One region of the Marinomonas sp. 63XJN7_9_ISO-PGPR-S23-217 genome, then DNA from elsewhere that is predicted to be linked to it. Evidence: predicted binding sites of a transcription regulator. Region 1 holds the regulator's gene; each other region holds the start of a gene.
The links. The regulator sigma-54, encoded in region 1, starts transcription at its own class of promoters, with help from an activator protein. The targets are predictions, from matches to a motif close to TGGCACNNNNNTTGCTNT.
Positions count from the first base shown of each region.

Region 1 (6,056 bases):
CAACCTCTTGTGCGGGTAAGGCGCCATTTAGCAAATAGCGCGTCTGTAGTGTGGCGCCAGACTCTAAAGACTCTGTGACCGTTTGTAGGTGGGCGAGTGTATTTTTATCTGGCATTGTTGTCCTTATTCGTCTTCTCCAAAGCGATTATTGATTAATGCAATAATCGCTTTGATGGCATCCTCTTCATCTTCTCCATTTGTTTTTATGGTGATGTTGGTGCCTTTACCAGCAGCTAGCATCATCATTGCCATAATGCTTTTACCATCAACGTTGCGCCCGTCTTTCTCGATGGTAACATCACAAGAAAATCGAGAAGTGGTTTCGACCAGTTTTCCTGCGGCTCGTGCATGTAGGCCAAGTTTGTTGATGATGGTGACCGACTCTTCCAACATACCTTTTTCCTTATTATATTAAATCTAATTCAATAGTGATTCTAATTCATCAAGAAGGGCTTGGTTGGTCTCGGCCGCTCTTAATTTATCGAGTTTTTCGGTAGACTGCGCCAACTCAGCAATTTCTGACAGGGTTGATAAGTGGTTATCGCATTCGCTAGGAGGCACGATTAAAGCAAAAATTAAATCCACGTTTTGCTTATCCACGGAGTCAAAGTTAATGGCGGATTGCAATGACATCACAACCAGAGCTGTATGGTTAGCGCTTTCCAAACGGCAATGGGGGATGGCAATACCATTGCCTATGCCAGTACTACCAAGTTTTTCGCGTCCTAATAATGCATCATAAATTGCTTCGTTGTCGCAATGTAATCGATTTGACGCAACATCAGCAATGCTTTCTAGTACGCGTTTCTTGCTAATAATATCCTGTTTGGCGATAACGAGTTCAGCTTTCAATATAGATTTCAAAGGCATAAAGAAATGTATCCGTATTAGAAGAGTCGTTTACGTTCATTAGAAGGCGGAATATTCATCGCCTCGCGATATTTTGCCACCGTTCGTCTAGCAACCTGAATACCCTGTTCCGCTAAAATGCTGGCTAGTTTGTTGTCGCTAAGCGGTTTTTTGGCAGGCTCTTCGTTAACGAGCTTCTTAATCATAGCTCGAATAGCGGTCGAAGAACATTCCCCTCCAGAAGCGGTATTGACATGGCTGGAAAAAAAGTACTTCAGCTCAAAAATGCCTTTTGGGGTATGCATGTATTTTTGTGTGGTTACTCGGGAAATAGTGGACTCATGCATGCCTACTTCTTCTGCGACATCATGAAGTACCATGGGTTTCATCGCTTCTTCACCAAGCTCAAAGAAATCGATTTGTCGATTTACGATGCAGCTGGTGACTTTTAGTAAGGTTTCATTACGGCTTTGCAAGCTTTTCATGAACCATTTAGCTTCTTGTAAGGAGTTTTTGATATACGTGACGTCTTCTGATGTGGAAGCCGTTGATGCCATGGCCGAATAGGTTTCATTTATCTTAACCGGTGGAAGAGCGTCATTGTTCAGTTCAACTTGCCAGACGTTATTACGCTTTCTAACAGACACATCGGGGATAACATAATCCGTATCGTCTGCATCAATAATGGATCCTGGTCGTGGATTGAGTTGTTGTATTAGTTCAATCACTTCTTTGAGTGATTCTTCTTTCAATTTTGTTTTCCGGCTTAACTGTGCAAAATCGCGATTACCCAGCAGAGGTAAATAATTGTCTACTAAATTATAAGTACTTTTGTACAAAGGATGATCGCGGAAAAGTTCTAATTGAACTAACAGGCAATCACGCAGATCAATAGAACATACGCCGACCGGATCAAAGCGTTGTAAACGGTGTTGAACAGCAATGACTTCATCAAGCTCAAGGTCTTCAAGTTCAGTGCTCAATGATTCCCAAATGTCATTTGGGGTAATACTCAAGTATCCGTCGGACTGAACGCATTCAATGATGGCGTAAGCAATTTCAATATCCCGATCAGACATGTGCGTGAGATTAAGTTGCCAAATTAAATGGTCTTGAATGCTTTCTTCTGGCGCGCTACGACTTTCAAAATCCCCATCATTTTCATAGTTATTTGAGTGGCTGACAGACGCTGAATTTTGATAGGTATCATCCCAGTCACTATCAATGGATAACTCTTCTGGAATGCTGTCAGTCCATTCTGATTCGACTTTTGCTTCTTCGCTATTATTTGACTCAGCCTTTTTCTCGGCAGAGTGTGTGTTATCACTGTCGCGTTCTCTCAATGCGGATGAGGTATCACTTGAGGTATATTCCTCATCGTCAATTTCCAGTAGTGGATTAGACTCCAAAAATTCATGGATCTCCTGTTTTAGATCCAGTGTTGAAAGTTGCAGTAGACGAATGGCTTGCTGCAGCTGTGGTGTCATGGTCAGTTGTTGACCGAGCTTTAATTGCAAAGACTGCTTCATAGAGCAACTCTTTTATCGTTAAGTTGAAAGTAAGAAATATGGAACAAGTTATGCATGTTACTCCCTTTGAGTTGCAAAAATAAGAGGTTATAAGCGGAAGTCGTTACCTAAATAGACTTTTTTCACTTGTTCGTTGTTGATAACCGTGTCAGCATCCCCTGATGCGATGATATGACCATTACCAACAATGTAGGCTTTATCACAAATGTCGAGGGTTTCCCTGACGTTGTGGTCGGTAATTAACACCCCAATACCACTTTCTTGTAAGTGCCTGATAATGAGCTTTATATCACCCACTGAAATAGGATCCACACCAGCGAATGGTTCGTCAAGTAATATGAACTTGGGGTTCATCGCCAGTGCCCGCGCGATTTCAACTCGGCGCCGTTCACCACCAGACAATGCCATACCCAAGTTAGAGCGAATGTGAGTGACATGAAATTCTTTTAATAAACTTTCTAGTCGTTCTTTTCTTTGAGCTTTATTAAGTTCTTTTCGTGTTTCAAGAATGGCATAAATATTGTCTTCTACCGACATTTTTCTAAAAATAGAGGCTTCTTGGGGGAGGTAGCCTATGCCTTTTTGAGCTCGGGTGTGCATGGCATTCTTGGTGATGTCTTGACCATCGATAAAGATGCCGCCAGCATCGTTGGTGACCATGCCAACGATCATATAGAAACAGGTTGTTTTGCCCGCGCCATTAGGACCAAGCAAGCCAACCGCTTGACCTGACTCGACAGAAAGTGACACATCTTTAACCACTTGGCGTTTTTTATAACTTTTTGCGAGGTTTTTTGCTTCTAAAACAGCCATTTAGTTCTCTTTTTTCTGTGAGGATTCTTGTTGTTTTTCGGTTTGTGGTTGTAGAGTCATAGAGACTCGGCCTGATCCTTCTTTTTCGGCGCTGAAGGTGCCATTGTTAATGTAGTACACAATATGGTCAGCAGTGATTTTATCGTCCATTCTATTCAGGTAGCCGTCTCCAAAAATTTCTACTTTGGACTGAGCCGTCTTATAGACAACTTTATTGCCACGGCTAATCATCATATTACCTTGCCAATCGATTTGCTGGCTAAATTTGGCAGGATGGCCCGTTGCGATTAGCTCGGTAAATTTACGTGTTTTAGGATTGGTGATGACTTTCAGATACTGAGCTTGAATTTCAATCGTACCTTGTTTTACAAATACGTCGCCCGTGTAAACGGCTTCGCCTGTTTTTTGATCAAAGTGGGCTTGATTGGACTGTATATTTAGTGGTTTGCTTGTGTCGTCTGGTAGCGCTACTACCCATTGGCTTATGAATAAGCTGGTTAATAAAGTACAGACCTTAATGTGTTGCTTCATACTGTCCTCTTACAGATCCTGTCATTTTAACTTCTTCTGTGTTGATATAAGTGACAATGACATCGGCAGTTGTTTCGCCTTGTGTTGAGTGGATTTTTGCATTTCCTGTACTCGTAAGTGACTGTTGTTTATCTAAATAGCGAATATTGTCCGCTGTTAGTGTGATGTCTGGTGAGTCTACGTAATGTTTTATGGCAGATGCATCATCTGTTAGTAGGATATCACTACTGCCATCTTCAATTATCCCTTTTTTTCCTTGTGCTTCCCAGTTCCCCGTTTTTTCTACTCTTTTTACCTTTGGGTTTTCGAGAAGTGTCTTTGCGCCCTTGTTGTAATGTAGACCTTTATCAGCGGTCAAGGTTTCTATCAGTTTGCCATTTTGATCAAATTCTGTAGCGTGTATTTTTGTAATGAAATAATCGGGGGTGCTGCTCAGATTATCAGTCTGAAGCAAGTTTTTATTATCGGATGAACCCGCCCAGAAAAAAAGAGTAATGATAACAATGCTGCCAGCCCCTAGTAGTAGTTTTTTGTGGCTTGCTTTGATCATTAGACAGAATCCCCAGTGCTAACGAAGAAAATATAGACAGCGTACGAAACGAGTAAGGGAATGGCTATCCAGCGTGGGATGCTTTGGTTTTTGGTTTTGGCAAATCCGTAGATGAGCAAGGATAGGGCAACGGTTAATCCTAGAACCCAATAGAAATCCCGTCCCGAAGTGGTTTGATCAATTACGCCAGGTGCGATTAACGCAGGTAGTGGTAACACTGTCGCCAAGTTGAACATATTTGAGCCTAAGATGTTACCAATGGCAATGTCATGGTGGCCCTTACGCACACTGCTGATGGAGGCGGCTAGCTCTGGCAGACTGGTGCCCACGGCCACAATGGTCAAGCCAATTACCATGTCGCTGACACCGAGAGCAGAAGCAATGCCAATGGCTCCCCAAACAAGTAATTTCGAGCTGCCAATCAGAACCGCTAGGCTGACAAATGAAATGCATAGGGATTTACTGACAGGGCTGCCATCATCCTCAGGTAACTCGCTGGAAAGTTGTTCTTCTAGGTTTTTGCTGCCTTTGAGCATGATGATCATCATGATAATAAACATGAAAACCAATACGATACCGTCTGAAAAGCTTAATGTGCCATCATGAAGTAGCCAGCCTGTCACCAAGGTGATGGTTAAAACAAGGGGGACCTCCTTGCGCATCAAATCTTTAGTAACTGGTACAGCGGAAAACAACAGGGTAGCGCCGAAAACCAATGCGATATTGGCAATGTTGGAACCTAATACGTTACCAATGGCAATGCCAGGCGCATTATCAAATGACGCAATCGCCGACACAACCATTTCGGGCGCAGAGGTGCCTAACCCAACCAATATTACTCCAATAACAATGGGGCTCACTTCTAGTTTTTCGGCAACGAGCGCCGCATGTTCAATGAATTTATCAGAACTAATAACCAGCAAGACTAAGCCTGCAATTAGAGCAGCGGAAAACAGCAGCATAACCTTTTATTTACTCATGAATCAAAAAGATGTCCCATTTAATGAGGTTTACTGTGTAAATTCAAGACTTGATCTTTGAAACAATTTCGATTCCGTTTATTGTGCGATTCTATTTTCTAAGGGCGGGTGTTAGTATCAGCGACTATTATATTGGGAAAGGATAGGTGGGTCCGTGCTGGATAGGTATATAAAAGTACAGAATCTTCGCTTTTCAAGAGGGGAGAGGGTGATATATGAAGATGTGTCGCTGGATATTCCTCGTGGAAAAATCACTGCTGTGATGGGGCCAAGTGGAACCGGAAAAACGACTCTCTTAAAGCTAATCGCTGCGCAGCTTTATCCAGACAGTGGTCATATTTTTGTTGATGGGAAGGATATTCATTCCTTGTCCCGTTCAGATTTATATAAAGTAAGAGAGAAAATGGGCATGCTTTTTCAAAGTGGTGCCTTATTCAGTGACATGTCTGTTTTTGAAAATGTTGCTTTTCCTTTGCAAGAACACACCAATTTTGATGCGAGTAAAATCGAAAGCATTGTGCTTGAAAAATTGCACAGCGTGGGGTTGCGAGGAGCTGCAAGGTTATTTCCCTCTGAATTGTCAGGGGGGATGGCTAGACGCGTAGCCCTTGCTAGGGCGATTGCATTGGATCCTGAGCTGGTTATGTTTGATGAACCATTTACAGGTCAGGACCCCATTTCTAAAGGTGTTCTGGTCGAGCTGATTCGTCAGTTAAACGATGGGTCAGGCATTACTTCAATCGTAGTGTCCCATGACGTAGAAGAGTCGTTATCCATTGCGGATCATGTCTGTATTTTGTCTGG
Region 1 covers NZ_CM149678.1:3,135,075-3,141,130, reverse strand. Annotated here, with positions in the region: gene mgtE (magnesium transporter) at 1-115, opposite strand, end outside; gene AC0VYI_RS14705 (HPr family phosphocarrier protein) at 124-393, opposite strand; gene AC0VYI_RS14700 (PTS sugar transporter subunit IIA) at 418-870, opposite strand; gene AC0VYI_RS14695 (RNA polymerase factor sigma-54) at 888-2,378, opposite strand; gene lptB (LPS export ABC transporter ATP-binding protein) at 2,466-3,191, opposite strand; gene lptA (lipopolysaccharide transport periplasmic protein LptA) at 3,192-3,722, opposite strand; gene lptC (LPS export ABC transporter periplasmic protein LptC) at 3,706-4,272, opposite strand; gene AC0VYI_RS14675 (calcium/sodium antiporter) at 4,272-5,234, opposite strand; gene AC0VYI_RS14670 (ABC transporter ATP-binding protein) at 5,461-6,056, shown strand, end outside.

Region 2 (6,056 bases), 2.4 Mb from region 1:
CAATCTTTTCAGTGGATGGACCGACCAAGCTTACTGTCTGCCATTGACCGTCGACTGAAGGTGGGAGGTATTTTTGGTGTTATCCAAAATAATCGGTATTTTGAAGGAAGTGACTTTCTGGATGAGTATGAGTCCCTTTTGGAGCACATGAGTCCAGGGTACTCTCGTTACTATAGGAAATTCGACTTTTTACAAGAGATGAAAGAAAGTTTGGGTCAAAAAGCAATGTGACTTTACATACACATGATTGGGTTATGACGATTCCATCCGATGCATTTATTGGTATGAGCCGTTCCTCCACACAAGCGCAACGAGCAATTACTGCCCATGGTGAAGCCTTTATTAATCAGCTTACTGATCTGATCACACGATATGAAAAAGAAGGACTATTAGAAATAGCTTATCGCAGCGAGTTATTTATGTACTCAAAATAGCATGCAGTTTTTTAACCCAATTGATTATTCTTAATGATTTAGGAATTAGTTTATCAGAGCGCGGCTTAGCCCAGAGATGCATGTCAGCGATAAAGCGTAGCCAAAGACGATACCAATTCCTCCATCGCCAAGCGTAGTTCGGGTGGGCCGAGGACTTCTAGTTCCGCCCCAAAACGCAACAGCTCAGTACAACCATACGGTGTGTCTCCCACTGGAAACCTAGCACGATGCCACCCCGAATCATCCACAGGTTCAATCTTTGCCTGATTCACAGCATAAGAAGAGCACACGTGTTGCATGATCTTCACACCCAACACCGTTAAGCGCACCTCGGCGATAATTGGAAATTGGAGTGTTTCCATACGACGTAAACTATCTTGCCAAAACGCGACTAAGTTGAAGTCTTTGGGGCGTTCAAAGTTTTCATCTAGTAACGTCAGCAATTCAATACGGGATACGCGATATGTCCGAATATCACGGTCTACTTTCGCGATCAAATACCACTGTCCGCCCTTTAAAACGATCCCCAGAGGTTGGAGCTGACGCTTTATTTCTCCTTTCCAACTCTGATATTGCATGGCAATAAGCCGTTGCTCCAACACGGCTGTCATCAACTTTGGCAAGTAGGCAACCTTTTCATCGTCAGAAAACCAGTTCGGAGCATCCAATAAAAATCGGCTTTGTAAGCGATCCGCCTCGTGTCTTAAGTCTTCCGGCAGCGCGGCTTTTAGTTTTAATTGCGCATCGGCAAGCGTCGTGTCTAACCCCATCTTTTGAGCTGGGCCAGATAAACCTGCTAGAAACAATATTTCGGCTTCATTGGCAGAAAGCCCGTTTAAACGAGTACGGTAACCGTGTAGCAGCCGATAGCCACCTTGTACTCCTTGTTCACTGTAAACTGGAACCCCAATTGCGCTAAGTGCATCGATATCCCGATATACAGTACGGATCGACGTTTCACAGGCGTCAGCTAAGGCGCGAGCGGTAACCTTTTCATGGGACTGTAACATCATCAGAAGTTTCAGTATTCGGCTGGCTCGCATGAGATTCTCCTTTATAGTGCCAAGCGAATTTTATTTTGCCAGTATAAAGGAAATACCTGACATAAGGTGGCAGCTTTAGTCTCTAACATAGCTCATGTAGTCACCATTACTTACAACAAATTTTGAGGCAACTGACATGAGCAACATTCTTCGCAACAACGACACTATTACTCTATATCACGCCCCACAAACTCGAAGCAGTGGCGTTTGGGTTCTGCTGGAAGAATTAGGCATACCCTATGAGATGGAAGTTCTGAATTTAACAGCAGGAGAAAATCAGCAACCGGAGTTTTTGGCTATAAACCCCTTGGGTAAATTCCCTACGCTTGTCCATAAGGGGACCGTTGTGACCGAACAAGTGGCTTGTTACCTATACTTGGCTGACCTGTTTCCTGAAAAAGGATTGGCTCCTGGCTTCAGTGATCCTAAACGCGGTGCCTATTTACGCTGGATGGCCTACCAAGGCAGCAGTTTTGAACCCGCCATGATCGATCAAGCTTTTAATCGTTCTCCCGTTGATGCTCTCCACTCGTCCTACGGTAGTTTTGGCAAAATGCTAAAAACTGTGTTCGATCAAATAGCTAAAGGCCCTTATTTACTGGGAGAACAGCTTTACGCTGTCGATATCCTTTGGGGTATAAGCTTGAAATGGTGTCGTATGTTTGGATTGATTACGACGAACCCAGTCGTTGACGCTTATATTGAACGCATCACCTCACGTCCAGCCTTCATTAGCGTTGAACAACAAGATCAAGCACTGAAACTCGGCCAAGAGTCGTTGGTAGATAAGCGATGAGTTGTAAACCATATACACCTCTCTCTTACTAGGGGTAGGTGTATAGGCTTTCTGTTCGGAGGGTTAGGGAGGGGTTATCAAACCTCTTGATGTGGGCCAAATAGTTCGTAATGAATACGATCTGCTTCCACGCCTAATGTCAGCAATTGCTGCTTCACAAACATCATAAAGCCTACTGGACCACACAAGTAGAATTCGCCATTACTCAGAGGCAAGTTCGCTTTGATATCGTCTAACTGCATATTGCCTTCAAACTCACTGTCAGCCAACTCATGGGCACGTTCGTACCAAGTATATACAGACAAATCTAGAGCACCTTTTAAGCCGTTAACATGGTCTTTGAAAGAATGTAGTCCTTCATGTGCACAGGCGTGCAAGTAACTCACAGGCTGGCCATAGTTCTGTTTGGCAAGAGTGTCTAGCATTGCTTGCATTGGTGTTAAGCCCACGCCGCCTGAGATCAAGACCACAGGCGTGCCTTTGTCTTGGAAGTAGAAGTCCCCTGCTGGTGGCATGACGCCGATTTCATCGCCCACTTCAACATGGTTGTGTAAGTAGTTGGACATGACGCCCGCTGTATCGCCTTGGCCTTCACGTTTGACACTGATGCGGTAGCTTTTGCCGTTGGACATTGTCGATAAAGAGTATTGGCGAATTTCATCAAATTCTGCGCCCTTAGGATGTAGCTTCACGCCCAAGTATTGGCCTGGCTGAAAGTCGATCACCGCTTGGCCATCTACTGGCTCTAAGACAAAACTGGTGACCAATTCAGATTCTGGTGTTTTGGATGCCACACGGAAACGACGGAAGCCTTCCCAGCCACCCGTTTGTGCTGCGTGTTCTTTGTATAAATCCCCTTCCACCTTGATAAAAATTTCCGCAAGCTGAACGTAAGCAGCAGTCCATGCTTCTTCGACCTCTTTGGTGAAGGCATCGGGTGCCAGTTCACGCAGAGTTTCAATCAAATGATGACCGACAATATCGTACTGTTCAGGTTGAATATTGAAGCTGGTGTGTTTGTGGGCAATGCGCATTACCGCGCTGGTTAATGCTTCTAAATTGTCGATGTAAGTGGCATAAGCGGCAATCGCATTGAATAAGGCCGCAGGCTGACGGCCAGTCTTCTGATGGGTCATATTGAAGACGTTTTTCAGCTCAGGGTTGTGGGTAAACATACGGTTATAAAAATGCTCTGTGATGGCAGTACCCGCAGATGCAAGAAGTGGAATGGTCGCTTTTACTGTGTCGATGTGCTGTTGAGATAACATCAGATAGCCCTCGTTATTGGACAGTTACGGTTTGATTTACTCTTGTTATAGCGAAAGCTGTGCCAATAAATTAATTCCTTATTTTTCAGATCATTACTGTTTTTTGGTTTTTCAAAAGAGTCATAATGACCTGATTTATATCAAGTCATAACGCTTTAAATATGTCATTATGACCTATATTGAAATTCACCTAGATTTGACTAGAAAATGAGAACGCTATGAAGCAAGTGTCGAATAATGCCTTATTGAGTTTTGCGTTGGATTTAGCCAGTGCGGTGACCCAAGCCAATCGATTTGAGCAATTAGTGTACGCGGTAAAAGCCACCATCAATTGCGATGCGGTGGTGCTCTTGGTTCATCAACATGGAGTGTTAACCCCGATTGCCCAGCGGGGCTTGTCGGATGATTTAATGGGTCGGCGCTTTATTATTGCAGAGCACCCGCGACTTAATGAAATCTGTGCTGGGCATTATCCGGTACGCTTTCCTGCAGACTCTGCCCTTCCTGATCCTTACGATGGCATGGTACTTGGCCATGATGAAAACCTTCCTGTGCATTCCTGCATGGGGGTGCCTTTGTATGTGGAAGGCAAACTGATCGGGGTTGTGACGTTGGACAGTATCGAGCCCTATGTGTTTGATTCCATCGACTCTCGTGCCTTAGAAATCATCGGCAGCATGGCGTCGATGACGCTTAATACGGCAATACTAATGGAACAGTTAGAGAACAAATCCCAACGTGCTGAACATGTATTACAAGCCATGAACAAGCAGGTCAATGAAAAAGATGGTCACATGGAAATGATCGGGCAAAGCGATGGTATGAAAGCCTTGATCCAAGCAATCAAACTGGTTGCCCCTTCCGACTTTGCTATCTTAATTGAAGGTGAAACTGGGGTGGGCAAAGAGCTGGTGGCACGGACTCTTCATCAAGCCTCAAGTCGTGCATCGGCCCCCATGGTGTATGTGAATTGTGCGGCGATTCCGCAACATCTGATCGAAAGCGAATTATTCGGCCATGTGAAAGGAGCATTTACGGGGGCGGATCGAGATCGTGAAGGCAAATTTCTTTTGGCCGATGGCGGCACCTTATTTCTGGATGAAATTGGCGAGCTACCTTTGGAGGTGCAAGGAACTCTACTTCGTGCGATTCAAAACCAAGAAATTCAAGCCGTGGGCAAAGATCAAACTCGCAAAATCGATGTACGTGTCATTGCGGCGACCAATCGTCATTTAGAAACGGAAGTCGCGGAGCATCGTTTTCGAGCCGATCTTTTCCATCGCCTAAGTGTTTTTCCGATTCAAGTGCCGCCCTTAAGAGAACGGCAAGGCGATGTGCCTTTATTAGCTGGCTTTTTTACTGAGCGCTTTCGTCGCAAGCTGGGCTTGCAGCAGCTTACCTTATCGGCATCAGCCATGAGATTGCTGGAGAGTTATCATTGGCCTGGTAATGTGCGTGAACTTGAGCATGTGATCTCGCGAGCCGCGCTCTATGCTAAAGCGGCGGTGCCAACAGGGATTACCACCATTACACCCGCACACCTAACAGGGTTACAGATAGATAACACTTTTAAAAAACAGCAACAGGCTATTTCTGATACAGTTGAAAGCGTTTCAAACGCATTTGAAGAGCCCATAAATTTACGTGAAAAAACAGACGCTTATCAGCGAGATTTAATACATCGTGCTTTGCAGGATGCTGATGGTAATTGGGCGCAAGCGGCACGATTTTTATCGATGGACAGAGCCAATTTGGTTCGTTTAGCGAAGCGTTTGGGCGTATCTGTCAGTAAGGAAGTGAAGGCCTGAAACCTTCTCCCTGTCTCCCCTTTAACAGGGGGAAGCTTAGGCTGTTTGTTCCCTCCCCTTTTGTCTTTCAAGGGGAGGGTTAGAGAGGGGTTGTTAATTATGTCTCGCCGCGCTTACTTGTCGAATGCGTTCAGCAGGAAATTCGAGTTTAGGCAGTAGGTAAGCTTTTAAGTCATTTGGGTAGCCGAGTTCATCTAATGCGGCTGCCATACAATTGAGCCACATGGCTTTTTCTTTATCCGTGACGATTAAATGTGCATGGACTTGGGGTAAACTGATTGGCCCATATTTTTTCGAAAATAACTTTTCGCCGCCCATCCAACCAGATAAAAAAGACACCAATTTGTCGATGGTTAGCTCAAGATTGCTAGGGTGCATATCAAACAAGGGGCGAAATTCAGGGGTGTTTCCCATGATGCGGTAGAAGGTTTCGACTAGGGTTTGTAGCCCAGTTAAACCACCAACCGCTTGTAAAGTTCCATCGCCTTCGCCATAAACGGGTATATTAGTCGTTGTCATTGTCGTCGGTATCTTTTCCATGAAATCACTATGAGACTTTTGCTCGACTACTGCGCTTGCCAATACTTTGTTAAAAACAGACTCAAAATGCTCATTTATCGCTATAAACTCCGCTTGCTCATCTGTTTTTGCCGCGTCTTAGCGTCGCTCGTGACATCGTGCAAAGGTCTCACTGTGTATAAAAATGA
Region 2 covers NZ_CM149678.1:105,219-111,274, forward strand. Annotated here, with positions in the region: gene AC0VYI_RS00450 (class I SAM-dependent methyltransferase) at 1-231, shown strand, start outside; gene AC0VYI_RS00455 (hypothetical protein) at 255-434, shown strand; gene AC0VYI_RS00460 (helix-turn-helix transcriptional regulator) at 518-1,477, opposite strand; gene AC0VYI_RS00465 (glutathione S-transferase family protein) at 1,614-2,273, shown strand; gene hmpA (NO-inducible flavohemoprotein) at 2,351-3,541, opposite strand; gene norR (nitric oxide reductase transcriptional regulator NorR) at 3,760-5,349, shown strand; gene AC0VYI_RS00480 (group II truncated hemoglobin) at 5,443-5,868, opposite strand.
Region 2: a site for sigma-54 is predicted at 3,589-3,606, ahead of hmpA (NO-inducible flavohemoprotein). Genes of this name have one in related genera too.

Region 3 (6,056 bases), 2.2 Mb from region 1:
TGGAGACAATAAACCCTGCTACTGCGATGCTAAAACCTTCTTGAGCAATCGGACTGGGAGAATAGATCCCACGCTTATTCAATAAGAAGTCGGCAAATTCATAACTGTTTCTGGGCGTAGGCAGTGCAGCGAGCACGGCGAAATACCAGAAAAACATTTGTAGTAGCAGCGGAATATTACGCAATGTTTCAATATAAACCGTTGCCAAGCGGGCGACTAGCCAGTTTCTAGACAAACGGGCTAGTCCCATTATCACGCCAATAATGGTGGCTAATATAATACCCAGCAAGGAAATGACAAAGGTATTGATTAAGGCTACAAGGAAGGCACGTCCGTATGTATCTGCCTCAGTATAACTAATTAGGTGAATAAGAATAGGAAAGCCCGCAGGCTCGTTTAAAAAAGCAAAGCCAGTGGTTATGCCTCGGCTGTCTAAGTTGGCTTGTAGGTTACTAAATAGGTAATAGCAAACGTATATAACGATAGCCAATAGCACGACTTGAAAAACAAGAGAACGTGTTCCTGCATCGTACAAAAAGCTTTTTTTACTAGGATCTTTTATATCATTCATCTTGGTTCAGGCAATAACTGCTCATCAGATGTATAGGAAAAGAGGAAAGACACCCAGCCGCAGATTTAGGCGGCTGGGTAATAACCCGAAGAGAGTTATATTAACGAACTGGTGGCGCGTACATGATACCGCCATTGTCCCATAGGTTGTTCAAACCACGAGGTAGGTCAAGTGGTGAGTCTTTACCCACGTTACGGTCAAACTCCTCGCCATAGTTACCCACTTTGGCGATTACGTTATAAGCCCAATCGGCACTTAGACCAAGGTCTTTACCCATATCACTATCAACACCTAGCAGACGCATAATGGCGGGATCTTTCGTTGTTTTTTTGATTTCAGCAACGTTTTTAGAGTTGATGCCCATTTCTTCTGCATTAACTTGTGCAAATAGCACCCAAGTCACCAAATCTTTCCACTGTTCATCACCTTGGCGAACCACAGGGCCTAGAGGCTCTTTAGAAATGGTTTCAGGAAGAATGATATTGTCTTTTGGGTTTTTGAGTTTGGTACGCCAAGCGGCTAAGCCAGATTTGTCTGTGGTGAATACGTCACAACGGCCTGAGTCGTAAGCCGCAACAGCCTCGTCTGCCTTTTGGATAATAACTGGCACGTAAGACATGTTATTTTTACGGAAAAAGTCTGCCATGTTTAATTCGGTTGTGGTGCCTGATTGCGTACAGACGGTCGCACCGTCTAGGTCTTTTGCGGATTTAACCCCTAGCTCTTTATGAACCATAAAGCCTTGTCCGTCATAAAAGGTAATAGCGGTGAAATCGAGGCCAAGAGATACGTCACGAGTAAACGTCCAAGTAGTGTTACGAGAGAGCATATCGATTTCGCCAGATTGCAATGCCGTGAAACGTTCTTTAGCGGAAAGCGGTGTGAATTTTACTTTGCTAGGGTCGTTGAAAATAGCTGTAGCGACCGCGCGACAGGCATCCACATCAATACCAGACCAGTTGCCTTTATCGTCTGCGTTTGAGAACCCCGGTACACCTTGGCTTACGCCGCATTGTAGATAACCCTTCGCTTTCACATCGTCAAGTGTGCCTGCAGCTGCTCCCGTGCTGATGACTGCAGTAATTGCGGCTGTTGAGAGTATTTTGCCAACGTTCGATTTCATCTTTTCGCCTCCCAGGCATATTCATATTTTAGTATGTTGTTCTCAAAAAACTTACAATATCTAAGATTTCGTAAGGATTATGCAAAACAGTTGCCAACATTTAATTATATTTTTCGAAAAAAAAGCAGCACATTTACCTGAAAAGTGCTTACTACACGGTATAGAATGCCTCTTTCACTGGCCCAGTCAAGGATAAAATGACAGTATTCCAACAAAATTTGCATATTTTTTACTTTTTTTGGTGCTCCATACTGTTAATTGGATAGGTTGAAAATGCGTCGTTATGGGGCAAGCAAGATCGCAAAAATGATGAGGAAAACAAAAACTGATACAAAATGTATCATTACTGTGCGTTTTTTAATTTTTGCTCTTTATTGGTGCGTGAGAGTTATCTTTCCCATTAAAGCACGCATATTTTATTCTTGTTCTATTGATAAAAAGCGTTTCCCATAAGTTGCCATCTCCATGATAGACTTAAGAAAACTTTAGTGTGATGTAAGGAGATCCATGCAAAATGGACAACTCAACCAAACCGCTTGATCGCTTAGACAAAAAGATACTGCGAGAATTACAAGATAATGGTCGCTTATCTAACGTTGAACTTGCCAGCCGAGTTGGGCTGAGTGCAACGCCTTGCTTAGAACGGGTACGTCGCTTAGAGCGTAATGGCTACATCACGGGCTATTGTGCTCTAGTCGACCCGAAAAAAGTGGACGCTGGACTACTGGTATTTGTCGAGATTCGTCTGAAAACCACGTCTCCCGAGGGATTTAATGAATTCAAAGTGGCGGTCTCTGAGATTCCAGAGATTCTAGAGTGCCATTTGATTGCGGGGGATTTTGAATATTTATTAAAAGCTCGCGTGTCTAATATGGATACTTATCGTCAATTGTTAGGGGAAACCTTACTGACCTTGCCCCATGTTCGAGAGTCTCGAACCTATGTTGCGATGGAAGAAGTAAAAAATACCACGGTGGTGAATATTCGTTAAACATTCAGATAACGGGTGTGGTCAGGCAGCCAGCGTGACAGGATGGGTGGAATGCGCTCTGGGTAACGCTGATGTAATTGCACGGCCGCTTTTTGCACATCATCGAGTAGGGCTTTGTCCCTTTGTAAATCGGCGACTTTGAATTCCCACAACCCTGTTTGTCTGGTGCCTAGTAATTCTCCTGGGCCGCGTAACGCCAAATCTTTCTCGGCAATTTTAAAGCCATCGTTGGTTTCTCTCATGGTCGATAGTCGAGCCTTGCCCTGTTCACCAAGTGGTGCTTTATAAAGTAGCACACAATGGCTGGCGGCTTGCCCCCGACCAACTCGGCCGCGTAATTGATGAAGCTGCGCCAAACCGAGGCGTTCTGGGTTTTCGATGACCATTAAACTGGCATTCGGTACGTCCACGCCCACTTCAATAACCGTCGTTGCGACGAGTAATTGCAGCTCGCCAGCCTTAAAACGGGCCATAATGTCCGCCTTTTCTTGTGCCTTGAGGCGACCGTGTACCAAGCCAATTTTTAGATTGCCCAGTTGTTCTTGTAGCAAGATCGCTGTGTCTTCAGCTGCTTGGCATTGCAAGGCTTCTGATTCTTCTATGAGAGTACATACCCAATAGGCTTGTTTGCCTTCTTGGCAGCCCTGTTTGACGCGTTCTATGACTTCACTTCGGCGTTGATCGGATACCACAATGGTATTGACAGGGGTACGTCCTGGCGGTAATTCATCAATAATGGAACAGTCAAGATCGGCATAGGCCGACATGGCTAATGTGCGAGGAATGGGCGTCGCGGTCATGATTAATTGATGAGGCTGAAAGCCCTGTTTTAGACCTTTCTCGCGTAATGCCATGCGCTGGTGCACACCAAAACGGTGCTGCTCATCGATAATCGCCAGAGCGAGACGATCAAATTCGATACTGTCTTGAAATAGGGCATGCGTGCCCACGACAATTTGTGCGGCACCAGAGGCTATATCAGCCAGTTCACTTTCCCGGGCTTTGCCTTTTACCTTGCCGGCCATCCAGGCGACTTTTAAACCCAGAGGGGCGAACCATTGAGTAAAATTCGTTAAATGCTGCTCGGCAAGAATTTCGGTTGGCGCCATAATGGCCACTTGGAAACCCGCTTGAACGACGGCGGCCGTTGCTAGGGCGGCCACCAGTGTTTTACCGGAGCCAACGTCTCCTTGTACCAAACGTAACATAGGGTGGCCTGAGGCAAGATCGTGCAGTATGTCTTGAAAGACGCGTTGCTGAGCATTGGTCGGCGAAAAGGGGAGCTGACTGAGCAAGCGTTGCGCCAAGGTGCCGCTTTCTGTGACTTGAATGGCTTTATCTGCTTTGGCCTTGATCTTCTTTCCGATCAGAGACAATTGATGGGCCATCAATTCTTCAAACGACAGGCGATATTGGGCTGGGTGCGCTCCCGCTTTAAGCTGCTCTAAATTTGCATCGGTAGTAGGGTGGTGCAAAAATCGAATGGCGTCCGCTAAGTTGGGGAGGCTGAATGACTGGCGAATTTCGTCTGGTAACCATTCTTTCAAATTATATGGTGTTAGGCGTGCTAAGGCTTGTTCGCATAATTGGCGAATTTTTGGCTGTGTGAGTCCGTCTGTCAGGGGGTAAATGGGAGTGAGTTGGTCTGACTCACTATATGTTGATCCTTCGTCAACGAGCTTGTATTCCGGATGATACATCTCAAAGCCTGTACTGCCGCGACGCACTTCGCCAAAGCAACGGATTTTTTTCCCCGATTCGAGTTGTTTCTTTTGCGCTGCAGAGAAATGAAAAAAACGCAGACATAAAGAGCCCGTTCCGTCTTTCAGACGGCACAACAGACTACGGCGTTTTCCCATTTTGATTTCGCAGCCCGTGACCACCCCTTCTATAACGGCTTCATCACCAAAACGTAACTGCCCTATAGGCACCACGCGAGTGCGATCCTGATAGCGAATGGGCAGATGAAACAGCAAATCCTGCACCGTATTAAGGTGCAGTTTCGCTAGTTTTTCGGCCATTGCATTGCCAACGCCTTTGAGTTCTCTGACATCTTGCGTGTCGAGATCATCCATCATAAGCGTACTTAGAGCTCAAGTTTTTTGCTGGCTTCACGAATGGATTGGCTGACCGCGTCAATAGCATTTGGGCGCGGAAAGCTGGCACGCCAGGCAAGTGCTACGGTGCGTTTGGGGACAGGGTCCGCAAAAGGGCGTATTTCCAGCAGGCTATTATCGATATTGGTCACCGCTGATTTTGGTAACACAGTGACGCCCAGTCCAGAGGCAACCATGTAGCGAATGGTTTCCAAGGAACTACCGTTGACGATAGTACGTCCTTCGCCGAATTCGTCTTCTTTGACCATGGGACAAGCTTCTAATACTTGCTCGCTAAAACAATGACCTTTACCTAACAACAATAGGTTATCGGTTGACAGTTGATCGGTATGGATGTGGGATAATTTTGTCCAAGAATGATCTTTAGGCATCAACACCACAAACTCTTCTTCATAAATAGGCTGTGTTACCACATCTGGCTCTCTAAAGGGTAAAGCGATGATGATGGCATCTAATTCACCGTTACGCAGCTTAGGGCGCAGGTTTTCCGTCAGGTCTTCTTCTATGATTAAGGGCATATCATTGGTGATAGAGCGCAATGTAGGAATCATAAAAGGAAAAAGGTACGGTGCAATGGTAAAAATGGCTCCCACTTTAATCGGGCCTTTTAGCTGGTTATGACCGGATGAGGCTAATTCTTTGATAGTATTCGCCTGTTCCAAGACACGTTTTGCTTGCGCGACAATTTGTTCGCCCAGTGGTGTAATGTACACAGAGCTTTTGCTACGCTCAAAAATGGCGGCACCCAGTTCCTCTTCCAATTTTTTCACTGCAACACTTAATGTTGGTTGTGACACATAGCATTTTTCAGCAGCATGTCCAAAATGCTTTTCCTGTGCCAACATAACAACGTATTTTAACTCTGTTAATGTCATCGCGAATCCCTCAACCTATTCATTGTTAATAACTATGATAATACAAAATTTGATAAGGTGTATCGGTTAATCCTGTTTGCGCTTTTATTACTTGAATTGTGTGGCTTATTTTAGGAGGCTCTATGATAACGAAACGTATTTTGATCGCCGGATGTGGGGATTTAGGGACGGGTATCGCGCCAGCCCTTGTGGAGCAAGGCCATCAGGTGAGTGCGATCCGTCGTACGGGTCTCTATTTCCCATCAGGCGTCCATGGCATAACGGGTGATCTCACGCAATTTAGCGATGAACAGTTTCCCGATGTGGATCTGATTTTTTTGATCATGACACCTCAAGAGTATAATGAAAGCGCTTATCGTACCGCTTATTATGAGACGGC
Region 3 covers NZ_CM149678.1:5,339,572-5,345,627, reverse strand. Annotated here, with positions in the region: gene AC0VYI_RS24865 (amino acid ABC transporter permease) at 1-571, opposite strand, end outside; gene AC0VYI_RS24860 (amino acid ABC transporter substrate-binding protein) at 672-1,694, opposite strand; gene lrp (leucine-responsive transcriptional regulator Lrp) at 2,209-2,685, shown strand; gene recG (ATP-dependent DNA helicase RecG) at 2,682-4,763, opposite strand; gene AC0VYI_RS24845 (hydrogen peroxide-inducible genes activator) at 4,772-5,677, opposite strand; gene AC0VYI_RS24840 (NAD-dependent epimerase/dehydratase family protein) at 5,800-6,056, shown strand, end outside.
Region 3: a site for sigma-54 is predicted at 1,773-1,790, ahead of AC0VYI_RS24860 (amino acid ABC transporter substrate-binding protein). Genes of this name have one in related genera too.

Region 4 (6,056 bases), 200 kb from region 1:
CCACCTCGTCGTCAAACGTGTGCAAAAACTTATCAATAAAGGCTTACTCTTGCTTAGCGACAATAAAGACTACAAAGAGCAAATAATCGAACCCAACGAAGCCAACGACCTAGAAGTCATCGGCCGCGTTGTCTGGATCGGTAAAGACATCTAACACCGGCTAACGCCAGTGACAAAAGACACGCAACAAACACAAAAAAAGCGCATCACCTAAGTGACGCGCTTTTTTCTATTCAACTGACCTAAAAATATGTCAACGCCTAGTAAAACAGGCTTTAAACACAACTCAGCCAAATAACACCACCTCCACCCTATTTCCCGACCATGACAAATAAAGCAGGAAGTGACAGACACTTTAAAAGTTGTCCAAAAATGCCATTTTTTTGGCACTGATTGCCATGCGACAAATCAAGGCAAATGCGTTTAATGGGGAATCATAATAAAAGATTATAAAGAGGAACATGTAATGAAAGAGTTTGACTACATTATTGCAGGAGCAGGTTCAGCAGGCTGTGTGGTCGCAGCGCGTCTTATCGAAGCCAACGCCGGATCTGTCCTTCTACTAGAAGCTGGCGAAAAAGACAGCAGTTTATTTCATAAAATTCCTGCCACTGTTGTTAAGGTTTTCCAACAAAAATCTTGGCCCTATATGACGCTTCCACAACCTGAGTGCGACAACCGCGAAATGTTAATCGCACAAGGCAAAGTGTTAGGAGGTGGCAGTTCAGTGAATGGTATGATCTATATTCGCGGGCAAAAACAAGATTACGATGATTGGAAGACTATCTGGGGATGCGAAAGTTGGGGCTATGAGAATGTACTACCCTTTTTCAAACGTGCCGAAGCTAATGAAAGCCTTGGCGACATGTATCATGGTGAAACGGGTGCCGTTCCTGTCAGTGAAAATAGATACCGTCACCCTTTAACACAAGCCTGTATTCGTGCCTGCCAACAAATGGGCTTGCCTTATACCAATGATTTTAATGGCGCCTCACAAGAAGGTACAGGGTTTTACCAAACCACCACAAAAAATGGTGAGCGTGCCAGTACATCGCAAACTTATCTCAAATCCGTTATCAATAATCCAAACCTAACCGTTCTGACAGATGCTCTTGTTCATAAAGTGAATATTGAAGGCGATGTCGCCACAGGTGTCGTCTATTCAATAAAAGATGGTGAAGCGATAACGGCAAAAGCTCGCAAAGAAGTCATCATCAGCTCAGGTGCATTTGGCAGCCCGAAAATTCTTATGCTGTCTGGTATTGGCCCTGCCGAGCATCTTAGTGCGATGGGTATTGACCCTAAGATAGACCTTCCCGTCGGCAAGAATTTTCACGATCACCAACATATGTCGATCAATGCCACCACCAAAGAAGACATCAGTATTTTTAATGAGGATAAAGGCTTATCCGCCATAAAACATATGATGCAGTGGATGACGACTCGCTCTGGCTTATTAACCAGCAACGTTCTGGAAGGCGGAGCCTTTATCGACAGCGAAAATGTTGGTCGCCCTGACATTCAATTTCACCTCCTTCCTCTGCTTGATAATTTTGACAACACCCCAGGCGAAAAGCCTGAGGCAGAAGGTCATGGCGTTTCGATCAAAGTGGGCCATCTACGCTCTAAATCCCGTGGAGAAGTACGCTTAAAATCGAATAACCCAAGCGACTTAGTCGAAATTGATGCTCAAATTTTGTCACACCCTGATGATGTAAAAAACCAAATTCGCGCGGTTCAAATGGGCCTAAAAGCCATGGAGCAACCCGCATTAAAAAACATCATCAAGAAAGTGGTCGAACCAAATAACATTGCCATTGATGATACAGACGCGTTGGAAACCTTTGTGCGTCAAAACATCAAAACCGTCTACCACCCCGGCGGCACATGCAAAATGGGAGTCTCTCGTAGTGACTCTGTCATTGACTTAGAACTCAAAGTTCACGGCACCAAAAACCTTCGAGTGGTGGATCTCTCTATTTGCCCACAAGTACCTAGTGGTAACACCAACGCCGTTGCCATGATGATTGGCGAGCGCGGCGCGCACTTCACACTAAATTCTTCAAATTAAGGAGCAATAACATTATGTCAGACATTCCATTATTAGATGCTACCCAAGGCTTTTTGAAACAAGAACATGGTCAGTTCATTAATGGCCAATCAAGCTACACTAAAAATGCTCAAACGCCTGCCAGTGGTACATTCGATATTATCAACCCTGCGACAGAAGCCATTATTTCTAAAATTCACTGCGCCACAGCTCAAGAGGTTGACACGGCAATAGAGTCCTCCTACCAAGCATTTAAAGGTACTTGGGGGAAAACATCCCCTTATACGCGTGGCGTTATCCTCAATAAACTAGCGGATTTAATTGAACAGAACGGGGAAGAAATTGCCCAATTAGAAACCTTGTGTAGCGGCAAATCCATCCACCTATCACGCATGTTTGAAGTGCAACAGAGCGCTATGTTCTTGCGTTACTTCGCCGGCTGGAGCACTAAAATAAATGGCGAAACCATGACGCCGTCTTTTCCTTCTATGCAAGGTGAAGAATACAGTGCCTTCACTCGCAGAGAAGCCATTGGCGTCGTCGCCGGTATTTTACCTTGGAATTTCTCGGTCATGATTGCCTGCTGGAAAATCGGCGCGGCACTTTGTACTGGTTGTACCATTGTTCTTAAACCAAGCGAGTTCACACCGCTGACTATTCTGCGTATTGCTGAACTAGCAAAAGAAGCTGGCGTACCAGACGGTGTTCTAAACATAGTAAATGGCAAAGGCGATGTTGGTGGTCAGCTTATCCAACACCCTAAAGTTCGCAAAGTCTCTTTTACCGGCTCTGTTGCGACAGGCAAGAAAATTAGCGCAACAGCTTCCGCCGATTGACTCGCTGTACCTTAGAGCTAGGTGGTAAAAATACTGCTGCGGTTTTAAAAGATGCGGATATTGATCGTGTTGTCGGCGGGCTTTTTCAGTTGGGTTACATACATCAAGGCCAAGTATGTGCCGCACCAGAACGTGTTTATGTTCACTCCTCTCGCATTGATGAATTAACGACTAAACTCGCGCAAAAATTAAGCGAGGCCAAAATTGGTTCTCCGCTTGATGAAAGTGTTTATTTCGGTCCTCTCTCCAACGAACCGCAATTCAACAAGGTTTGCGAATACTTAGAAATTGCCCACAAAGAAAGCCGAGTCTTACATGGCGGCAAAGCGATTAAGGGCGAAGGCTTTTTTGTTGAGCCCACGATAGTGCAAGCATCCAGTGTTGATGAAACATTAATGCAGGAAGAGACATTTGGACCAATCATTAGCTTTATGCCTTATGAAGACGAGGAAGAGTTAATTGATCTAATCAATAATACGCCATTTGGCTTAAGCAGCAGTATCTGGACCAATAACTTATCTCAAGCCATGCGAATGATCCCGAAAATTGAGTCTGGTACAGTTTGGGTCAATATGCACTCTATCCTTGACCCTTCTGTGCCATTTGGGGGCACTAAACAATCCGGTGTCGGCCGAGAGTTTGGCCGTGAATTCATCAATGACTACACCGAAGTCAAATCCGTGATCATGTGCTACTAAAAACAGGGAGAAAACTGCAAAAGATTAGACCTTGACATCATGTGAATTTAGTTGGAACAATACTTGCTAAAATAGTTTATATTTCAACTAAATTCGCATGACTCTTAAGGTACTTATACATCAATAAGTCGATCTCTAGAGAGCCACGCATGATGGGAGAAAGAAATGCTCGACTTAGATCACTGGGAACACTCTGTACACTCTATTTGCGGCAATTTTGACACTCAACCACAGCGTAACATCCCTTTTATCGGCAATATGAGACTGGATAATCATAACGGTTTGGATGTGGTTCACATCAAAACCAATGCGGAAAAAATAGTCCGTTCAAAGTCGACTAGCCAAGACGACAAACACTATTTTGTCATCCTACAAAAGAAAGGCTCTATGGGTTTTTCTTGGTCAAACAACAATGATCTATTACTACCAGGCGAAATCGCCCTTATTGATTCTTCGCTGCCTTACGACATGCATCCTCAAGGCCTAATAGAGCAAATGTCCGTGCACTTACCAAAAGTTTATGTTGACAGCTTATGCTCTACACACGCACAAAATCGAATCACCAAAATTGCTCAAAACCGTTCTAGTAGCCAAATGCTATCCACTATATTACGTCAATTGGCGACGACTGATTACCAAAATCCATCTTTTCAGGAAGATGGCGATGCAATGCAATACGCCATTAGCGCATTAATCAAACCCTCTCTTGATTATACAAATAATGATTCAGCTTGTTCTATGAAAGAACGAGCTAAACGACACATATTGCGTCTTTTGACCGAAGAGGACCTTAGTCCAGACCATATAGCAAAAGCAATGAATATGTCGAAAAGATCACTCTATCGACTCTTTTCAGAAGAGAATCTCAGCGTAGCACAATTTATTTTGCAAATGCGCATCGAAAAATGCTGCGAAGACATGCTTACTGCGGATGCAATGAAACAACCATTGTCAATTACGGAAGTGGCTTATCGCTGGGGATTTTCAGACGCATCACAACTATCTCGTGCCTTTAAGCGAGTAAAAGGGGTCTCTCCAAGACAGTGGCGACAAAGCCAAGCGTAATTAAGCTCGCTCAATCACATTTTGCGGCTTATTTTTTATCCCCAAAAGATCAATACACTCTAATACGATGAAAACCTTATCGAAATATTGATCTAAACAAGGACACTAAAGCTCGTATTACTATGGTGAAAAGTAACCATAAGTTTAGCGCCCCTATTCATTAGATAGCATAAATCGAATAAGCCACACTTATTATCAGAGCAAGACGACTTAATTTAACAATTCTTTGAACCAGCTAGCATGGCTCAATAGGTCATCGTCTTCACGTACTTTACCGATAAGCTGCAATCCTAAGGGGATGCCATTTTCATCTTTCATGCCCGGTACGTTAATGACAGGAAAACCCATAGCTTGCCAAGGACGACTCATGTGTGGTGCGCCAGTGGCAGCATGACCAAGTGGTGCGATATCTGGTGCGGCTGGCGCTAAGATGGCATCAGCCTCTGTCACATAGCTCCATAGCCAATCACGACACGCCTGCGTCGCATCCAATGAAGCAACATAGGTTGAACGATCCATATTCAAGCCTTGTTCCATTAACGCAGCCAAAGGATCACTTAGTTGGTTTGTCTGAAAGGATTCTATCACCAAGTTACGACACACTTCCCAGGCCATGATATTAATATGGTGGTTAACCATGTCTTTTATGCGATTAGCAGCATCCAACTCAATTACTTTGACGCCTTGCGCCTTAAGCTTATCTACAGCCTTTTGTGTAGCACTTTCCATCGCTGGTGACGTATCACCGACCAATTCACCACGACAAACCAACACGCATTTTGGCGCTATTGATTCACTCGTTTTAATAGAAGCAGGCTGACGCAACAAGATCGCACGCAATAGCTGAATATCTTCAACATTACGCGCAAACAGCCCCAGTGAATCGAGCGACTGCGCCAATGGCTGGCCACCACGTAATGAAAATTCGCCACGACTTCCCACGTAACCAATAGCACCACAATAAGCAGCAGGACGAATCACTGAAGCTGCAGTTTGAGAACCCAACGCCATTGGCACCATGTCGTCGGCAATGGCTGCAGCAGAACCACTTGATGAACCACCCGGTGTACGTTCTAAATCGGCAGGATTTTTGGTTTTTCCCGGTTTGAAATAAGCAAATTCTGTCGTAACGGTTTTCCCTAACACTATGCCACCCGCAGCACGAATTAAGGCGACACAGGTTGCGTCTTCAACTGGCTGTCGGCCAGCATGAATCGATGAGCCCATTTCCGTAGGCATTTCCTCGGTATCAATAATGTCCTTCACACCCAATGGCAGCCCTTTTAATAAACTGGCATCAAAGAAGGCTTTATCAGCTCGATAATAAGCAAGGTATTCATCACGAGTGCGCTTCTTTTGCCAAGCTCCTACCTCAGACTCACGGGCTTCTATGCGATCAAAACAAGC
Region 4 covers NZ_CM149678.1:3,336,315-3,342,370, forward strand. Annotated here, with positions in the region: gene AC0VYI_RS15630 (XRE family transcriptional regulator) at 1-154, shown strand, start outside; gene AC0VYI_RS15635 (GMC family oxidoreductase) at 467-2,071, shown strand; partial or broken gene AC0VYI_RS15640 (NAD-dependent phenylacetaldehyde dehydrogenase) at 2,086-3,584, shown strand; gene feaR (transcriptional regulator FeaR) at 3,750-4,649, shown strand; gene AC0VYI_RS15650 (amidase) at 4,860-6,056, opposite strand, start outside.
Region 4: a site for sigma-54 is predicted at 3,637-3,654, ahead of feaR (transcriptional regulator FeaR). Genes of this name have one in related genera too.